Regions from separate parts of the Mesorhizobium sp. M1312 genome, predicted to be linked through region 1. Evidence: riboswitches for the same ligand, from Rfam matches in the RefSeq annotation. Region 1 holds a riboswitch; each other region holds the start of a gene.

The links. Region 1 has a riboswitch for cobalamin ahead of NKH36_RS03795 (DUF1636 family protein). Riboswitches for the same ligand answer to the same signal wherever they lie in the genome.
Region 2: another riboswitch for cobalamin. It lies ahead of metE (5-methyltetrahydropteroyltriglutamate--homocysteine S-methyltransferase); the one in region 1 lies ahead of NKH36_RS03795 (DUF1636 family protein).
Region 3: another riboswitch for cobalamin. It lies ahead of NKH36_RS01310 (aromatic ring-hydroxylating oxygenase subunit alpha); the one in region 1 lies ahead of NKH36_RS03795 (DUF1636 family protein).

Annotation. Positions count from the first base shown of each region.
Region 1 covers NZ_JAMYLQ010000002.1:226,082-230,489, forward strand. The annotation lists gene NKH36_RS03785 (NADH-quinone oxidoreductase subunit A) at 1-190, opposite strand, end outside; gene NKH36_RS03790 (winged helix-turn-helix domain-containing protein) at 519-1,718, shown strand; cobalamin riboswitch at 1,748-1,951, shown strand; gene NKH36_RS03795 (DUF1636 family protein) at 1,990-2,424, shown strand; gene cobW (cobalamin biosynthesis protein CobW) at 2,421-3,458, shown strand; gene NKH36_RS03805 (cobaltochelatase subunit CobN) at 3,477-4,408, shown strand, end outside.
Region 2 covers NZ_JAMYLQ010000058.1:7,738-12,145, reverse strand. The annotation lists partial or broken gene metE (5-methyltetrahydropteroyltriglutamate--homocysteine S-methyltransferase) at 152-2,496, opposite strand; cobalamin riboswitch at 2,591-2,790, opposite strand; partial or broken gene NKH36_RS33500 (MFS transporter) at 3,280-4,408, opposite strand, start outside.
Region 3 covers NZ_JAMYLQ010000001.1:254,942-259,349, reverse strand. The annotation lists gene NKH36_RS01330 (ABC transporter ATP-binding protein) at 1-87, shown strand, start outside; gene NKH36_RS01325 (DUF680 domain-containing protein) at 183-419, opposite strand; gene NKH36_RS01320 (DUF680 domain-containing protein) at 507-731, opposite strand; gene NKH36_RS01315 (DUF680 domain-containing protein) at 855-1,061, opposite strand; cobalamin riboswitch at 1,583-1,785, shown strand; gene NKH36_RS01310 (aromatic ring-hydroxylating oxygenase subunit alpha) at 2,000-3,247, shown strand; gene NKH36_RS01305 (FAD-binding oxidoreductase) at 3,271-4,386, shown strand; gene NKH36_RS01300 (FAD-binding oxidoreductase) at 4,398-4,408, opposite strand, start outside.

The DNA.
Region 1 (4,408 bases):
AGAAGCGGATGTCGAACTTCATGCGGGCGTCGTCGAACGAATTGAAGCCGCACTCATAGGCGGAAAGCTTTTCCGGATCGGGGTTGCGGTAGGCCACCAGGAAGGGTGCGGCAAGCAGCGCCAGGCCGACAACCAGCGCCACACCGATGAACAGGACGATGGGCAGGTACGAACTCAACAATGCGTTCATGCTGCAGCTTTCCGTTGGCGGCCAATCCACTCTGATTACAGCACCGGACCCACTTGCGGAAGCGTGACAGTTTAACCACTGAACCGTTTAGGAGGCTCTATGCTGCAACGCGGCGAGGGTTAGCGCAGGGCTTTCGGCGAAGCAAGTCAAACCTTGTTCAAAACACGGTCCTGGACGGCATATCCGGATAAACTGGTCTCTCCGGTTTGATTTCCTTCGCTTTTTACTCCACTTTCCTCTCCTGACATAGATGCCGCCAAAACCCTGCTAGCATGGCGCGGAATCATCGTCCCAACCTTTGGTCGAAAGCCAACAGAGTGCCGTCTGCATGAAGGAAAAAATCTCGCTCGCCATGGCCCGGCGCATCGCGCTGGCCGCACAAGGGTTCACCGATCCTCGCCCCAACGGCACGCCTGATCGCCGCCATCTGGCCCGTGTGCTTACCCGCACCGGCCTGCTGCAGATCGATTCCGTCAGTGCGGTGGTGCGCGCCCACTATATGCCGCTCTATTCGCGGCTTGGCCCTTACCCGCTTGCGCTGCTCGACAACGCCGCCGTGACGCGCAAGCGCACGGTCTTCGAATACTGGGCGCACGAAGCCTCATTTCTGCCGGTTGAAACCTATCCGCTGATGCGCTGGCGCATGGAGCGGGCCGAGCGCGGCGAGGAAATGTATAACGGCCTGGCCAAGTGGGGCCGCGAACGCGCCGCCTACATTGAAGACATCTATCGCGAGGTCATTGATCGCGGCCCGATCGCTGCATCGGCTCTCGAAGGCCAGAAAGGCTCGGGCGGCTGGTGGGGCTGGAGCGACGCCAAACATGCTTTCGAATGGCTGTTCTGGGCCGGCCGCATCACCACGGCGTCACGTCGCGGCTTCGAGCGGCTCTACGATCTGCCGGAACGCGTGCTGCCGCCGACAATACTCAGCTTGCCGGTGCCCTCCCCTGAGGATGCGCACCGCGAATTGCTGCGCATCTCCGCCCGCGCCCACGGCGTCGCGACAGCAGGCGACCTGCGGGACTATTTCCGCCTCTCTCCCGCCGACATCAAGGGCCGCATCGAAGAACTGGTCGACGCCGGCGACCTCTTGCCGGTGAGCGTGGAAGGCTGGGACAAGCCGGCCTATCTTCACAAGGACGCCCGTTTTCCGCGCAAAATCGAGACGCGCGCGCTGCTCGCTCCGTTCGATCCGGTTGTCTTCGAACGGGCGCGTACGGAAAGACTGTTCGACTTCCGCTATCGCATCGAGATCTACACCCCTGCCGAAAAGCGCCAATACGGTTACTATGTGCTGCCGTTCCTGCTCGGCGAAAAGATCGTGGCGCGCATCGACCTCAAGGCCGACCGCCCGGCCGGCGTGCTGCGTGTCCATGCCGCCTATGCCGAGCCCGGCGCGCCGCCGCAAACCGCCGCCGAACTCTTCGAGGAATTGAAGCTGATGCAGGGTTGGCTCGGCCTGGAACGCATCGAGGTGACGCCTGCGGGGGATCTTGGTTCGGCTCTCGCCAATATCGCCGCGCCGTAGACGTGCGTTGACACGACTGCCTGCACAAGCCTAAATCCGGTTCAGACGGTCTCCTCTCGGCAAAGGGAGGAGCCAAGAGGGAATGCGGTGCGAAATTCCGATTTCAAATCCGCGGCTGTCCCCGCAACTGTAAGCGACGAGCCAAGGCCGAAAACCACTGGGACGGTCCCGGGAAGGCGGCACCAAGGCGATGACCCGCGAGCCAGGAGACCTGCCGTCTAGGACATAAGAATCCGATCGCCTGGCGGGTTTTCCGGGCAAGGAGCCTGATTTGGAACGCGACAGCAGTTTTTCGGCTGAGACAGCGGGCGCATTGTCCGGCGATAGTGATGCCTTAGCCGGCGTCACGGTGATCGTCTGCGCCTCGTGCCGCGATGAGACCGGCTCCGATGGCCATCCCCGCGCCGGCGAACTGCTTGCCGACGACACGCGCCGCGCCGTATCCGGCGAAAACATCCAAATCCGCACCGTCGAATGCCTCGGCAACTGCAAGCGCCGGCTGAGTGCCGCGATCCTGCGCGACGGCTGCTGGAGCTATGTCTTTGGCGACCTGACCGCGACCAGCGGCGCCGATCTCGTCGCCGGCGCAAAGCTCTTCGCCACCTCGACGGACGGCCTCATTCCATGGCGCGGCCGCCCCGACTGCCTGAAGCGCGGCCTCGTCGCCCGCATTCCTCCCCTCGACCTTTTGAAGGATCAGATATGACCACTTCCGTCTCCCGCGTGCCCTGCACCGTCGTCACCGGCTTCCTCGGCGCCGGCAAGACGACGCTGATCCGCCATCTGCTCGAAAACGCCGGGGGCAAGCGGCTGGCCATCATCGTCAACGAGTTCGGCGACATCGGCATCGACGGCGAAATCCTGAAAGGCTGCGGCATCGACACCTGCCCCGAGGAAAATATCGTCGAGCTGGCCAATGGCTGCATCTGCTGCACCGTCGCCGATGATTTCGTCCCGGCGCTCGACAAGATCCTGTCGCTGATGCCGAGGGTCGACCATATCCTGATCGAGACCTCCGGCCTCGCTTTGCCGAAGCCGCTGGTCCAGGCCTTCCAGTGGCCGACGGTGAAGAGCCGGGTGACAGTCGACGGCGTCATCGCCGTGGTCGACGGACCGGCGCTGGCAGGTGGCCGCGTTGCCAACGACATGGACGCCCTCCAGGCGCAGCGCGCGCAGGACGAGATGCTCGACCACGACGATCCGGTCGAGGAGGTATTCGAGGACCAGCTCGCCTGCGCCGACCTGATCATATTGTCGAAGAGTGACCTGATGGACGCCGCCGGCTCAGCCCGTGCCAATGCCATCATCGGCGAGCACACCGCGCGCGCCGTCAAGATCGTGCCGACCTCGCAAGGCAAGGTCGATCCATCTGTGCTGCTCGGCCTCGGCCTCGCCGTCGAGGACGATATCGAGAACCGCAAGACCCACCACGACGACGAGCTCGACCACGAGCATGATGACTTCGACTCCTTCGTCATCGACATTCCGTCGATCGCCAATCCCGATGAGCTGGCTTTGCGCGTCGCCACCGCGGCGGAGGAAGAAAACGTGCTGCGCGTCAAGGGTTTCGTCGAGGTCGGCGGCAAACCGATGCGGCTGTTGCTGCAGGCCGTCGGTCCGCGCGTCAATCACTATTACGACCGCGCCTGGACCGCTGAAGACGACCGCCGCTCGCGTCTCGTCGTCATCGGCCTCAAAGGGCTGAACCGCCCGGCCATCGAGCGTATCCTCGCCGGCTGACCTCGGGCACGAGCCGCGATGCACATCCTCACCACAACATCCGCCTCGCTCGACGATCTCGCCGAGCCTGTTGACCTCAGGCAGACGCCTGCGGATGTCGTGGCGCTGTCCTTCACCGACAGCGATCTGGCCGGGCTGGCGGCGGCGTGGACGGCGGACGCGGATCGCTTGCCGTCGATGCGGCTGGCGGCTTTGCGCGATCTGCGCCATCCGATGTCCGTCGACCTGTGGATCGACAGCGTCGCCCGGCACGCGAGGGTTATTTTGGTGCGCATCCTCGGCGGTTACGACTGGTGGCGCTACGGCTGCGACCAGCTCGCCTCGACCGCCCGCGCACGCGGCATAAAACTGGCGCTGCTGCCCGGCGAATGCCGCGACGAGGATCTGCGGCTGATCGAATGCTCGACGCTGCCGCGCGAGGAACTCGAGGGCCTGCTCGATTATTTTCGCGAGGGCGGCCCGGAGAATATGACGGCATTGGTGCAGAGGCTGGCAAGTCTCGCCGGATCAGGTGTGGCGCTCGCTGAACCTGTCAGCGTGCTGAAAGCGGGCTACTATCAGCCGGGACGCGGTGCCGTCCCCCTCCCCCTTGAGGGGAGGGTCCGGCGGCAGGCCGGGGGTGGGGTCGCCTGTGAAGCGCGCCAACAGCAAAAAACGTCGAGCACTGCCGCAACGACCCCACCCGGCCCTGCGGGCCACCCTCCCCTCGAGGGGGAGGGTGATGTCGTGCCAATTCTCTTCTACCGCTCGATGTTGCTCGCCGCCGATGTCGCGCCCATCGACTCCCTTTTTGAAGCCCTGCGGCAGCGCGGTATGGCCCCCGTGCCGATCTTCGTCTCGAGCCTCAAAGACCCGGCATCGCTCGCCTTTGTCGAAACCGCGCTTGCCGCGCTAAACCCTGCCGCCATCATCACGGCCACGGCGTTCGCCTCCGGCGCCGAGCCCGGTGT
Region 2 (4,408 bases), on a different contig from region 1:
TGGCACACGAAATTGCACGTGCCGAAGGAAAGTGCACATTCTCGCTCGAGTGACTTATTTCAAAGGATGTGATCGCGTTTTGGCACATTCACGGCCCACATGCGGCAGCCGGTAACTCATCCCATGGTGAGCAACCAGGAAACCCTCCGGCCTACACTTTCTCCCGGAGCGCGCGTGCTGCAGCAACCATGTTCATGAGGGCAGGGCGGACCTCCTCCCATTTGCGTGTTTTGAGGCCACAGTCCGGGTTTACCCACAGTTGGGCATCCGACAGTCGCTCGCGGGCAAGCATGATGAGATCCGAAATCTCGCCGACTTCCGGGACGCGTGGTGAGTGAATGTCATAGACTCCGGGACCGATTTCGTTCGGATATTTGGAGCTCGTGAAGGCGTCCAGCAGTTCCATTTTCGAGCGCGACGTCTCAATCGAAATGACATCCGCATCCATTTCAGCGATCGCGTCGATGATCTCGTTGAACTCCGAATAGCACATGTGGGTATGGATTTGAGTCGAGTCCTTTACACCCGTTGAAGCGATCCGGAAGCATTCGACAGTCCAGTCGAGATAGACTTTCCAGTCAGATTTGCGCAGTGGCAATCCTTCGCGAAACGCGGCCTCGTCGATCTGGATCATCCTTGCGCCGGACCATTCGAGATCCGTCACTTCGTCGCGGATGGCGAGCGCGATCTGGCGGCATGCTTCGGAGCGGGGTACGTCGTCGCGAACAAAAGACCAGTTGAGAATGGTCACTGGGCCTGTGAGCATTCCCTTCACAGGGTTTTCCGTAAGCGACTGGGCGAATTGCCACCAGCGCAGCGTCATCGGATTGGGCCTCGATACGTCGCCGAAGATGATGGGGGGGCGCACGTAACGCGACCCATAGCTCTGCACCCAGGCATGCTGGGTGAAGGCGAAGCCGGACAGCTGCTCGCCGAAATGCTGTACCATGTCGTACGTTCGAACTCACCGTGCACCAGCACGTCCAGCCCGATCTCTTCCTGCCAGCGAATTGCAGCCTCGATCTCCTTCTTCATGAAGGTCTCGTAGTCGACATAGCTCAGCTGGCCCTTCGCATGAGCGGCCCGCGCCCTGCGTACCTGCGGCGTCTGCGGGAAGGACCCGATGGTCGTCGTCGGGAACGGCGGCAGCCCGAGCGTGCCGGCCTGGACTCTGGAGCGCTCGGCAAAAGCGCTCTCTCGTCGCTTCATGCTGTCGTCAATGCTGGCGATCCGCCGCTCAACAAGCGGGTCATGGATCTTCGTGGATGTCAGGAGAGTGGCGGCGGCCTCGGCAGACGCTTTCAACGCGCCCGCCACCGCATCCCTGCCTTGGGACAGGGCCCGGGCCAGCAAGACCAGCTCGTCGGTCTTCTGGGCCGCGAAGGCGAGCCACGACCTGATGTCCGCCTCGAGTTCCGTCTCCATGCGCAGGTCGATCGGCACATGCAGCATCGAGCAGGAAGGCGCGATCTCGACGCGGTCCAAGGGCCAGCCGGCGACGATCGGTTTGATGCGGTCGAGAATGGCGGGCAGGTTCGCACGCCAGACGTTGCGGCCATCGATCAAGCCAAGCGAGACCACCAGATCCTTCGGAGCGAGCCGACCCACCGTTTCCAGCTGCTCGGGAGCGCGCACGAGATCAATATGCAGCCCGGCCAGGGGCAGAGAAACCGCGGTTTCGAGATTGTCTCCCAGCGGCCCGAAATAGGTAGCCAGCATGATCTTCAGCTCGGGCGCGGCTTTTGACAGCTGGCCATAGGCGTATTCGAACGCAGCTCGTTCGTTCGGGTTCAGATCGAGGACAAGCGCTGGCTCATCGATCTGCACCCAATCGGCACCCGATAGCTTCAAGCTCCGCAGGAGTTGCGCGTAGACGGGCAGAAGCCGTGGTAGGAGCGCGATGGGATCGAAGCCTTCCGTAGGCGATTTCGCCAGCTTGAGGAAGGTGATCGGTCCAAGCATGACTGGGCGTGTGTGAATGCCGAGGGCTTTAGCCTCGAGGAAGTAATCAACCGGCTTCGTCGACGAAAGGGCGAACGTCTGATAATCGTCTAGTTCCGGCACAATGTAGTGATAGTTGGTGTCAAACCACTTGGTCATTTCCATCGCGGTTACACTAGGCCCACGAGCCGCGGGCTGGTGACCAGCGTGTCCACAATCCTCCGTCTGACCTTGGTTGCCGCGCGCCATGGCGAAGTAAATGTCGAGTGGGACCTCGCCGCCATTCCAGGCGTAACGGGCTGGCACGGCGCCGACCATGACTGCGGTGTCGAGCACATGATCGTAGAGCGAGAAGTCGTTCGACGGGATTTTCGACACGCCGCGATCGCGCTGCTCCTCCCAGCTGGCGGCACGCAGCGCCTTCGCAGTGGTGAGAAGGTCGCCAGCGGAAGATTTTCCGGACCAGTAGCTTTCAAGCGCGAATTTCAGTTCTCGCTTACGACCGAAGCGCGGCACGCCGAGCGTTGCTACAGGAATTTGCTGAGAGACAGTCATGCCAACCCCGATGGTTGGGGCGTCGGTGACAAGGAAGGCGCTAGCAGGCCGGCACGAACGCCAGGCTGCAGCGGCCACCGAGACACCCCGCCCGTGGACGTAACTCGCCGTGGCAGGTCTCCTGGCTCGCGGGTCATAGCTTCTACCCGTCTTCCCAAGGCTATTCGCCTCAGTGACACGAGTGGAGTTGGCTCGCCGCTAACAGTTGCGGGGGCAGCGCCGGCATCGCACCGGCTTCCCTCTTAGCTCCGCTGCGGCAGCGCCGTACGGAGAACCACGACATGGGAGACAATTACAGCAGTTCGCTTCCTTGTCAACGTCGCATAAAGAAATGTTTATGTCGTTATGTTAAATTCCGGTTGCATTTTTCCCAAAGGTCGTCTCGAAAGCGAAGACTGTGGGAGCCTTGAGCGGCCGGTAAATCAAAGCAATGACGCACAGCGGTCCAGGAGGATAGGAGTTCGTCGGCTGCCGGCGGCAACCATACCGCTAAGCGCCGTGGTGCTGCTTCCCGCATCATGCGAACGCCACGGCGTCGAACTTCGTTCCGAGGTTCCGACCGCTTCTTTGGTGATCTGCTCGCGACTATATTCGGCTCAATGGCGAGGCTGTTGCCCATGTGGAAGGTGTTGGCCGTGATGCCCTCGGTGATACGACACAACGACTTCGAGGGGAGCACCCCCGCTGCAGCGGCGTGTTGCGAAGTGATCGAGGCCAATGTCTCGAACTGCTTGTTCGCAGCCCACCGGCTCAACGGAACCCGGCTTAAACCACCGGGCCAGCTCAAGTCCTGTCCAAATGAGGCCTGAGCGGCAAATCGTCGTGCACGCGCACGGTTTGGCGTTCGATCTTGTGATGCGTCTTGGGCGGGCAATCGCCACGGTGCAGCGCTTCCAGGCGCGCAACGATTTCGGTCATCCCGGGTCTGCCTATTGTTGTGGCGAACATACTCGACCCAGGTTGGCACATGATAGCACTCGGTCCATAGTTCGGGCTTTTCCAGGTCACGCAGCAACGCCCATTGTCTGGCGCCATCTCGCAGCCGGGCTTTTCGCCACGATGTCATCACACTGAGAAATTCTGGGACATCTCTCTGATCGATACGATAATCGACCATCACCATGATCGGACCGCTTCGTGGCCGCAGGTCAAGTTGCAGCGTCGGTTCGCTGAACTTGTTGGTCGGATCCAGATTGAGCGTTTCGAAATCCGGCTGAGGCAGAACGATCCCCATCAGTCCACCAATCACAAGAACCACGCTGGCCACGAGGAAGGCTCCCGAAACACCTTGGACATCCGCCAGTTCGCCCCAAAGCCAGCTTCCCGCCGCCATGCCGCCGTATGTGGCCGTCTGATAGAGAGACAGGGCGCGTCCAACCACCCACCGCGGCGCCGAAAGCTGCACTGTGACGTTAAACAGCGAGAATGATTGAATCCAAGCCGCACCGGCCGGCATGAGGAGGAGACAGCTCAGCCAAACGTGCTCACTCCATGCCAGAAAGAAGCAGCTGATCGCCAATATAAAGAACGCACCGCGAATGACCCATTCGTTGGAGAGAACTTCTCGGACCCGCCCGATGAGGAGCGCGCCGCAAATCGCTCCCAGGCCGAAGAAGCCGAGCATCACGCCGTAGGTGACTGCGGTCCCTTTGATCTGTTCGCGCGCAACCAACGGCAGGAGAGCCAAAATGACAACGGCGGTGAGGCCGAAAATGAAACTCCGGCACATCACCTTGAGAAGGTTCGGCGACAAGAGCACGTAACGGAAGCCCGCCGCCATCGCACTGCCGAAAGCCTCCCGCGGCAGCGCTTGTCGTGCCCGTACGGCTTTCCACCGCAACAGCGCAGTGATCAGAGCGAAGTAGCAAAAGACGTTGAAGAGGAACGCGAAGGCCGCACCCGCTGTGGCCAC
Region 3 (4,408 bases), on a different contig from region 1:
TTGAATGCCGATGCCGGCGATCTGCATATTTTCGATGCCGACGGGCATTCCTTCACACTCCACAAGGCGGAAGCAAAGGCAGCCTGACGGCGGCAGCCAAACTGCTGGATACACGCAATTTGGCGATGGCAAAAACAAGATCGGCAGGCAAGGCCCGCCGCTCTTGTGCATTCAGCTCGCTGTTAGCGGCCGAACAAGTTCCGGTCGCTGCCCTCCGGGGCGGACTTCTGTACGTCGCCCGACGAATTGAGCAGCTTGTAGACCGGCGAGCCGGTATTGCCTACCGAGGACGTCTGCGTGTTGTCGACGTTGACGGTCGCCTGCTTGTTGATGTCGGTTCCGCCAACGTTGTCGTTGCGGGCATAGGCGCTGCCGGCAGCAATCAAAAGTGCGGCAGCGGTAAGAACGATCTTCTTCATTTCAGTACTCCTGGATTTTCTTTTTTCCATCAGCGGCCGGCCTGGTCTTGATAAAAGACAATGCCGCGGCCGCTGCTGGGATCGACATTAGTTGTTGCCGAAAAGATTACGGTCGCTGCCATTGACGGGCTTCTCGTCAGCCGGAACCGGATTCTGCGCCGAAGCCGAATTCTGAATCGAAGCGGTGTACGAGCTGTTGTCGACCGCAGCGGCCGGCTGGTTGGCGCCGTTCGATCCAAAATTGTCGCTGCCGGCAAAACCGCTGCCGGAGATGGCCAGAATGGCGGCGGTGGCAAGAATGATCTTCTTCATTTCTAGTACTCCTGAATTTTCAGATCCCGAGCGGCGGGCCTGGCCGCCGCTCTGTCTTGTTTGACCACGATCTTTTCCGAAAACCGGTTTCCACTTTTCGGGATCATGACCTGGGATCAGCTGTTAATTGTTGCCGAAAAGGTTGCGGTCTGCGCCCTGGACAACGGGCTTTTCAGCGTGAGTCGGCTTCTGAATGGAAGCCGTGTACAAGCTGTCGACCGCAGCGGCCGGCTGGTTGGCGCCGTTGGACCCATAATGGTCGCTGCCAGCGGCAAAGGCGTTGCCGGTGATGGCCAGAACGGCGACGGCAGTAAGAGCAATCTTTTTCATTTTTGGTACTCCAGTATCTTTAGTTTTCCGTCCGTCTAGCGGCGTGTCTTGGGAGGAATTCTCGTCGTTCGGACAGCCCCGATGTGGGAAGGCTATTCGGCAGATTCCAATCACGAAGTTGTTCCGTGTGGACCAAGAATCTACACCTTGAAATTGTACCAGAGGCTTCTAACGGCACCGCCTTACGTTTTGTTTTCAGACGGTTATGCCAAAGGGCGCCGTTCGACCATTGACGGATTGCCGAACCTGCGTTCACAGCGTCATGCACGCATCGTCAACAGAAACGAACCGTTCGGTTCGATTTTAGAAGCGGCTTAAAAAGCCGGTGCTGAGTTGTTGTCGAATCGTTAACCACTTTGGCGCCTGCAATGGGTAAATCCGGCATGCTTTCAGAACCGGCAGCGCTCGCAGCCGGGTGCAATTTCATCCCCCTCAAATCCCGGCCCACAGGTTTCGCCGGTCGTGTCGCGCCGCATGGATACGATGTCGCTTTCATGCCGACAGTCAGCCGGCCGTCATGATTAGATCACGCCATCTCAGGTGCCGCTTGGTGACGACGAAGCGGAGAATTGGGAAGCCGGTCAGAACCCGGCGCTGCCCCCGCAACGGTGGTGGAGTTCAAGTCGCAACGGGAGACCACTGGGCCACAAGCCTGGGAAGGTGTCGCGATGAGTCCGCAAGGACACTCCAGAGCCCGGAAACCAGCCCGAGATTTCTAGACTCGACTGATCGCGGTGGGCGGTCAAGAGGTGGATGATGCATGCCCGGCCCTGTCGCCGGCTGGCGGCCGATCCTCCCTCCATCACCACCAGTTCAGCTTTGGAGCGATGTGCGTCCATTCGGACGCACAAAGTAGGCTCCCGGACTTTGAATTGCGCATGGTGCTTTCCGAAATCGATTCCGATTTCGGGCCGATGCGACGGCTATGAGGACAGGACATGGATGCGCGCAACGACATGCTGAGGCTCTTGCACGGCCGCAGGGAAGGCTACTCGCTCGAGCAGCCCTTCTATACCGATCCCGATTTCTTCAAGCTCGACATGGAGCTGATCTGGTATCGCGACTGGCTGTTCATCGGCCACGATTGCGAGTTGCCGAAGCCGGGCAGCTACATCACCGCGCAGATCGGCGACTATCCGCTCGTGCTGGTTCGCGACCAGCAAGGCAAGATCAATGCGTTCCACAATTCCTGCCGGCATCGCGGCAGCCGCGTCTGCAATGCCGACAAGGGTACGGCGGCAAAGCTCGTCTGCCCCTATCACCAGTGGACCTACGAGCTGGACGGCCGGCTTTTGTTCGCAAGGCAGATGGCGGAGGGCTTCGACAAGGGCCAGTTCAGCCTAAAGCCAGTGGCTTGCGAAAGCGTTGGCGGCTACATCTTCATCTGCCTGGCCAAGGAACCCGCCGATTTCGCGCCGATGCGCGCCATGATCGAGCCCTACCTCCTGCCGCACCGGCTGCGCGAGGCAAAGATCGCCTTCGAATCGACCATCGTCGAGAAGGGCAACTGGAAGCTCGTCTGGGAGAACAACCGCGAGTGCTACCATTGCGCCGGTAACCATCCGGAACTGTGCAAGACCTTCCCGGAAGCGCCGACCGTGACTGGCGTGCAGGGCGCCGACAGCGATCCGGAGATGCTCGCGCACTGGGCGAAATGCGAGGCGGCGGGCTTGCCGAGCAGGTTCCGCATCGATCCGGCAGGGCAGTATCGTGCCACCCGCGCGCCGCTGCTGCGCGATGCCGTCAGCTACACGATGACGGGAAGACGCGCGGTGAAGAAGAACCTTTCCGACAGCGTTTCGACCGAGCGCATCGGCTCGCTGCTGCTCTACCACTATCCGACGACCTGGAACCATATTCTCGGCGATCATGCCGTCACCTTCCGCGTGCTGCCGATCAGCGCCACGGAAACGGCCGTCACCACCAAATGGCTCGTCCACAAGGACGCGGTCGAAGGCGTCGATTACGATCTCGCCGAACTCACCCATGTCTGGACCGAGACCAACGATCAGGACCGCCGCATCGTCGAGGAAAACGCCTTCGGCATCCTGTCGCCGGCCTACGAGCCCGGCCCCTATTCTGAACTGCATGAGGGCGGCGTCATCCAGTTCGTCGAATGGTACGCCTTCTTCATCGGGCCGCGGCTTGCCGAGGACGGCCGGGCGGCGTTGCGCAGCGTCGCCTGAGAAAGGTCAAGGGTATGAATGCGATGACAGACCTTGGCCTCTACCGCCATCTCGACGAGATGGCGCCCTGGAACGACAGGCTCCAGGTGCTGGAAGTGATCGGCGTCAGCGACGAGGCGCCGGACGTGAAGACCTTCACCTTCCGCTCCGACAACCAGACCTGGTTCCGCTACAGACCGGGGCAGTTCGTGACGCTGGAATTGCCGACCACCGAGGGCCCGCTGATGCGGACCTATACGCTGTCGTCCTCGCCGTCGCGGCCGTTCTCGATCGCGGTGACGGTGAAAGCGCAGGCCGGCAGCCTCGGCACGCGCTGGATGTTCGACAATCTGAAACCCGGCGTTCACGTGAAAGCCTATGGGCCGACCGGCGACTTTTCGCTGCACAGCCACCCCGCGGCTAAGTATCTGTTCATTTCGGCCGGCTCCGGCGTGACGCCGATGATGTCGATGCTGCGCTGGCTGAACGATTGCGCGCCATGGACCGATGTCGGCTTCGTCAACTGCGCGCGAAAGCCCGAGGAGATCATCTTCCGCAAGGAGCTCGAACTGCTCGGCAGCCGCATGCCGGGCCTGACGCTCGGCTTCATGATCGAGGAGCGGTCCAGCCGCGAAGGCTGGTTCGGCCACATGGGCCGGATCGACGCGATACGGCTGCCGCTGCTGGCGCCCGATTTTCGTGAGCGCGAAATTTTCTGCTGCGGTCCCGACCCGTTCATGCGCGCCGTGCGGCAGATGCTGGAGGCGGCCGGCTTCGAGATGGCCAATTACCATCAGGAAAGCTTTGCGGCCCCTGCGGTGGAGGAAATACCGGCTCCATTCGGTTTGCCGGCAAAGGGTGGGCCGGCAGAGGGCGGGGTCGAGGCGCCTGCCGAGGCCGCAACGCCGATCCGCTTTTCGCTTTCGGATGTCGATGCGGACTGCGTTGCCGGCCAGACCGTGCTGCAGACGGCGCGCGCATCGGGCGTGCGCATCCCGGCGGCCTGCGAGTTCGGTCTGTGCGGAACCTGCAAGGTGAAAAAGGTCTCGGGCACAGTCGAGATGAGCCACAATGGCGGCATCCTCGATCACGAGATCGACGACGGTTTTATCCTCGCCTGCTGCTCAAGGCCGCTGTCGGCGCTGGAAATCGACGCCTGACCGACGGGCGCTCAGACCCCGT